One region of the Clostridium sp. MF28 genome, then DNA from elsewhere that is predicted to be linked to it. Evidence: riboswitches for the same ligand, from Rfam matches in the RefSeq annotation. Region 1 holds a riboswitch; the other holds the start of a gene.

The links. Region 1 has a riboswitch for FMN ahead of ribD (bifunctional diaminohydroxyphosphoribosylaminopyrimidine deaminase/5-amino-6-(5-phosphoribosylamino)uracil reductase RibD). Riboswitches for the same ligand answer to the same signal wherever they lie in the genome.
Region 2: it holds a riboswitch for FMN, as region 1 does, so the genes downstream of both, AXY43_RS17435 (ECF transporter S component) here and ribD (bifunctional diaminohydroxyphosphoribosylaminopyrimidine deaminase/5-amino-6-(5-phosphoribosylamino)uracil reductase RibD) in region 1, are expected to answer to the same signal.

Annotation. Positions count from the first base shown of each region.
Region 1 covers NZ_CP014331.1:4,846,326-4,849,716, reverse strand. Annotated here, with positions in the region: gene AXY43_RS21310 (riboflavin synthase) at 1-531, opposite strand, end outside; partial or broken gene ribD (bifunctional diaminohydroxyphosphoribosylaminopyrimidine deaminase/5-amino-6-(5-phosphoribosylamino)uracil reductase RibD) at 558-1,642, opposite strand; FMN riboswitch at 1,975-2,090, opposite strand; gene AXY43_RS21300 (DUF6398 domain-containing protein) at 2,144-3,391, opposite strand, start outside.
Region 2 covers NZ_CP014331.1:3,955,861-3,959,251, reverse strand. Annotated here, with positions in the region: gene rd (rubredoxin) at 144-305, opposite strand; gene AXY43_RS17435 (ECF transporter S component) at 1,085-1,666, opposite strand; FMN riboswitch at 1,856-1,973, opposite strand; gene AXY43_RS17430 (bacteriohemerythrin) at 2,137-2,526, opposite strand; gene AXY43_RS17425 (bifunctional 4-hydroxy-2-oxoglutarate aldolase/2-dehydro-3-deoxy-phosphogluconate aldolase) at 2,831-3,391, opposite strand, start outside.

The sequences.
Region 1 (3,391 bases):
CTTTGAATTAACTTTTTTATATGAAAGTATAGTATTATCTATAGTATGAGGTATAACAGAAACCTTAAATACTTCATCATCAACATAAGCAACAGTTAAGCTTATTCCATCTATTCCAATTGATCCTTTATATATAATGTATCTTAGTACCTCCTCAGGTGCAGATATAGTAAACCAAGTTCCATTACTTTCTTCTTTTATGGAAACTATTTTTCCAACACCATCTATATGTCCACTTACAATATGACCACCAAGCCTATCGCTTAATCTCAATGCCCTTTCAAGGTTTACTTTATCTCCAGCCTTTAAATTTCCTAAGTTACTTTTCTCTAAAGTTTCGCCCATCACTTCTGCTTTAAAAGAATCTGAATATTTTTCTTTTACTGTTAAGCAAACTCCATTGGTGGCTATACTATCTCCGACTCTAGTTTCCTTTAAAACTTCACTACACTTGATTTCCATAACTCCAAAGCCATTACCTGTGCTAAATTTCTCTAACACGCCAACTTCTTCAATAATTCCAGTAAACATCTTCTCCTCCTTATATCTTTCATCTCTTATTTAGCAACATAACCTTCTAGTACTAAGTCCTCTCCAATCGTTCTATAATTAATGTCCTCTAATCTAACTGCATCATCTAATTTAAAGAAGCCTTTTCCTGCTATACTATTTCTGCTGCTTTGTCCACCTATTATCTTAGGTGCTATATAAAATCTTACTTTATCTACAATTCTCTCTTCTAATGCAGAAAAATTTAAAGTTCCTCCACCTTCTATAAGTATTGAATCTATTCCTTCTTCTCCAACCCTCTTAACCAGCTCTTTCAGATTAACTCTATTATCTTTATCTGCCACTTCTATAACTTTAATGCCCATAGATCTTAATTTCTTTTTCTTTTCTTTATCTGATTTTAAAGTAGTTACTACTATTGCAGCTTTATCACTATTTGTGAGAACTTTAGACTCTAGTGGGATTCTAAGATTACTATCTACAATAATCCTGATTAACTTCTTTCCATCGTTGATTCTGCATGTGAGTTCAGGATTATCTTCAATTACCGTGTTTACACCTACCATAATCGAATGAAACCTATTTCTTAAGTGTTGTGAATCTTCTCTAGATTCTTTAGATGTAATCCATTTTGATTCTCCACTATAAGTTGCTATCTTCCCATCAATAGACATTCCACTTTTCAAAATGACAAATGGAATCTTTGATGTTATATACTTTATAAAAATCTCATTCAATTCTTTACATTCGTTTTCTTTAATACCTACTACAACTTCAATCCCATGCTGTTTTAACTTTTCCACACTTTTTCCAGAAACTAGCTCATTGGGATCTAACATACCTATTACTACTCTTTTAAACTTTTTTTCAATTATAAATCTACGCATGGGGGTGTCTTTCCATAATGAGCACAAGGTTCTAGTGTGACGTAAATTGTACTTTCCTCCACAGATTTTGTTGCATTTTTCACTGCATTTCTTTCTGCATGAGCTTCTCCATAGCACTCATGATAACCTTCTCCTATTATCTCATTGTCTTTAACTATAACGGCTCCAACTAGTGGGTTAGGATTTACTTTACCTATTCCTCTTTTAGCTAATTCTAAAGCTATCTCCATGTACTTCTCATCCAAAACTAATCATCTCCAATTTTTCATACTATTTCCTATAATATAATCTTATAAATACTTAGTTGAATTATAATTTAATGAATAATAAAGAAACTCCGGGATTCAAATCCTCGGAGTTTTAAAAAATTGTAATGATTATTTATATATACAAGTAAAATTTTAAAATTTATCCTATATATTACAGCATATATTTTAAGCCAGTTCTATCAATCTTATACAATTTCAAACTTAAAAATATATTGTAATAAAAAAACCCTGAATTCTAATAAATTCAGGGTACTTAAATACGAACAAATAACATTTAAAACTTTAATTTTAAATATAATTTATAACATTACTCTCTTCTTTCATCCAGACTTTACTGTCGGCTTCGGAATCTAACCGAATCTGCTTTTTAAAGCTCGCGGGCTGTACCGCCGATAGGGAATTTCACCCAACCCCGAAGATTTCTTTATTTAATTTACAATAACTATGATATCATGAAGTTTTATCTTTGTAAAGTGATTAGCTAAAATTTATGATATCGAATTCTTTCTTCTTTTCTTTAATCCATTGAAGCATCTTAGGATCATTCCAAATGTCTAAACCTAAGCTAGCATATTTCATAGCTTCTTCCTCGCTTCCAAATCTAATTAAATTAGGCAAGGTACTTGAAACTCTTTTTTGTTTTAATATGTATGGTATAACATGCGGGTTTCTCTTATATGCTCTTCTTAAAGCACTTTCTGCCGCTTTAATTTCATTAATCTTATATAATAACGCTACTCTACTATAATGTATAGCTGCCAAATTATCTTTTTCATATTTTTCTAGCAGGCTTTTTAGTTGTTCATATCTCTCCTCAATTAAAAGCCAATTAACTACTAAACTTCTAACCACTAATTCATCTTTCTCATCATACTCTAGGATTTCTAAAGCATTCTCTATTGCAGCTTCTTTTTCACCAATTTCCCATAAATGAATCGCTAAACTATACTTAGCTCCGAAAAGTTGCCTCGCTATCTTTAATCTAAGAAGCTCTGCCGGTGCATTTTTCAAATCATCTATTCTTAATAAATTCTTCGCTGCGTTAACTGCTTTTTCTAGAAGTTCTGTCCTCTGATTATTATTTAAACTAGAATCTTTTGATAATATTATATATGCATCCGCACAATCTTCATATACTTCTAATGCTTCTTTTGCATATTTTGCTTTATTTTTATAATTCTTTTGTCTCCATGCATACTCAATAGTTCTTTGAGCCATTATATAATCTTTATGGACAGCAAATTTAAAAGGAACTTTTGTTTCATCCTTAACAGCTTTATCCTCTTCTATTTTATCATTCATAGTTAATGCAACTTCTTCTTTAGCTTTTAGCATAGTACCTTCTGAAGCTTCTGCATCCTTATTTTCGCCTATTATCCATTTATTATTATCTTTTGATATATCTAATAAGCTTTTTACTTCCTTTGATTTACTAGAGCCTGTACTACTACTAACACCAAACTCCTTATATAAGTCAGCAACTTTAATATATGGCTTTTCTTTTGAATCAAATAAGTTATTTGCAGTTCCTATAGCATGCACTATTCCTGCTCCCCATGAAAAGCTCTTCCCCTTTTTAAATTGTTCTTCATAATTCAAAAATAAAGTTTCTGTTGCTAGAACACAAATATTCTTATAATCTTCATTGAGATATTCATCTGAAAAACTCTTTATTTTTTCAATTATTTCTTCATACTTGCTAGCTATTCCGTTAGATAATTCTTG
Region 2 (3,391 bases), 890 kb from region 1:
TCTAAATATATTATAAGGGACTTTCAAAATATAATAAAATTATTTTGATAGCCCCTTATATCTATTGTTTTTAAATATTTTATTCTTATTTATAAATTTTCTAAAATAATTATATAGTCAAATTTAAATTAAAACAATATCTACTATTGTTCTTTTTCAAAATCTGATTTTGGAACTCCACATAATGGGCAAACCCAATCGTCTGGGATATCTTCAAATTTTGTTCCTGGTGCAACTCCATTATCTGGATCACCTGCTGCCTCATCATAAATATAACCACATACTGTACAAATATATTTTTCCATAAAAAAACCTCCCTTAGATTTGATAATTAAATATTAATAAATACATATCTTACTATATTAATTTATCATCTTGTAAAATATATATCAATTAAGCGCTTCTGCATTTATTGCGATGAGCTAATTAGAACGATCTTTAGTTTAAAAGTTTCTATAATTATATCATTTTTGTGACTTCTTGCAGAGTTAATAATTTAACTACTACCTCTCTCTATTATTACTTGTTATTCCTTATGATATACATTTAGCCATCTATCTTGTTGCATTTCACATACTATCATAAATTATTGTAATCTCATTTTTTTATATTCACTTGATCATTAAATATCTTTTTTAGTGTTTAAATATTTTCTATATATATAATACCAAATAATTCATTATTAATCAATAATTATTATTAATTAATTTTAATTTTCTATCATATGAATTTATTTTATAACCTTTTGAACAATAAATATTAATACATATAAAAACTATAATATATCTATCTGTTTAACGTTAATTATTTATATATTATTATAACCATTATGCCAAATTAAATCTAAATTATAAAATTTAAAAGGAGAAAGCACTCGTCTTTATGTGAATAGTTGCTATTAAAATTTGATCTGATATTAAATGAGTAATCATCTTTAGCTTATTTAATAATCATGTTAAAAATCAATTTAATATTAATGTTTATATATAACATTAAATTTATATACCAACCAATATACAATAAAAAGCTGTAACAAAATTCGAATTATTTTGTTACAGCTTTTTCTGCTTATATTATTTTAAAATTATACAATTTTTGTCTTATTTTCTGAACTGCCAAAGTTTGGTTCAACCTTAAAAATTGAAACAGATACTTTTTTGTATAGAATATATGTTAATACCGACACCATAACCGCCTTTACTCCATTGAAAGCTAGTAATGCCCAAACATAATTCTGTAACATATCCGCTGGCATCTTCATCCCATAAGCTGGCAATAATAAATATATGTTACCCACGATTCCCATTGCCTCCATTGCAATTCCACCTATTATCATTCCTAATATTGCATTTTTCTTATTCTTATTTCTATAGTAGATAAATGATGCTGGTAAAATTAATGCTGCTCCAAACAAGAAGTTTGCTGTCTCTCCAACAAAACCTGTTTGACTTCCTCTGATTAATGGAACCAAAAGATTTTTTATTAATTCTATTATCACCCCTGCTACAGGACCAAATCCAAAAGCACCCAACAATGCTGGTACATCACTTAGATCTATCTTAAGCCATGGAAACGCAGGTATTATTGGAAAATCAAAATACATAAGTATAATTGCAATTGCTGATAATAAAGAGATTTTGATTAATTTACTTGTTTTTTCATTCATATTCTTTGCCTCCCAAAAGATTATCTTCTTGGTGTAGCTTATTAGGAATTTAGTGCCAAAGTATTCTTAGTACATTAGTTACTCCTGAACTATTTGCAATACTTAATAAAAAAACAAAAAGCCCTGATGTAAAATACATCAGGGCATACATTCAGCAAGTAATAATAGATCAACTTTCAATTCCTAATAGGTTACCTTCTTTCATCCAGACTATACTGTCGGCCTCGGAGTTACACCGAATCTGCTTTCTTAAAAGCTCGCGGGCTATACCGCCGGTAGGGATTTACACCCTGCCCTGAAGATATATATTTTATTTTCTTTATTATATAACTTTAATCAATACTTTGCAACATCTATTTGAGCACTTTTTACATTTCTAAATTTTTAATAAAAAAAGAGTAAGATTTCTATATCTCACCCTCACCGCAAAATAATTATAATAAAAATTTAAACGTTTTATTATAATTATATTATTCTCCTATAAGCTTATCGGTTTTTAATATATGCTCTGTTAACCAATCATTTAAAAAATTCAAAAGTTTTATTAAACTTTCATCTTGATTTTCATCAATATTTTTATAATCGATTTCTTCAAGACTTTTAATAAATTTATCATGCTCAATCTTTTGAGTAAAGAGTCTTTTATAGTTTATACTTTTCATATATTCTTCTTCTGATTTAAAATGAAAAATTGTATAATCCTTCAGTTCGTCCATAATATGTATTATCTTATCATACTTATCAATTGCAAATTCATCTTTTAACAGCGTATAAGCTTGATCTGCTAATTCAAAAAGCTTTTTGTGTTGCTCATCAATCTGATCAATTCCGATTTTGTATTCTTCCTTCATTTCATACATGTATAATACCTTCTTTCTACTCATTATTTTAATCATACTCGGTTCATTTTTTATTAATATATCATTTTTTTAATATAAAGTCACTACACTTAGTCTTTTATTCAATAGATAAATTTCTAAATATAAATTGCACATTGATATTATTTAACCCTACATTTTAAATAATATTAATAGTATCTGTTGCTTTCTAAAACAATCCGCCTTTTAACATAACTATTTTATAAATAGCTCAGAAAATCATTAATAAAAAAAGATTTAAAGCACTTAATCAATAAAATTAAGTGCTTTAAATCTTTACTGAAAATTATAAATTTTTAACTTTACTTATAACATCTGCGCAATATTCTTTTACACCTGTAACACCGTTGCTTTTATAAACTTTATTTAAATCACTACCTATACCGCTACAATCTGCTCCTGCTTGTATCCATTCACTTATATTATCTTTGTTTACTCCTCCAGTAGGCATAACGCTAAGGTCTGGGAATATTGATTTTGCTGCCCCTATAAATGCCTTTCCAACAACATTGCCTGGGAATACTTTGATAAATCTTAAACCTAATTTGTAAGCCTTATTTAACTCTGACATTGTCATTAATCCTGGAATTATTAATGCTTTTCTTTGATTTGCATAAGCAATTACATCTTCATCTATACAAGGAGAAACAATAAAATCAGAATTATTTTCGATACATGCATCTACAGCATCTTTTGTTAACACAGTTCCTGCACCAACACAAGCATTTTTATATTCTTCTTTCAATTCTTTTATTAACTTTGGCGCATTTGGCACACTCATAGTTACCTCTATAATTTTCATTCCGCCTTCGATTGCTGCTATACTTATTTCTTTTGCTTCTTCATA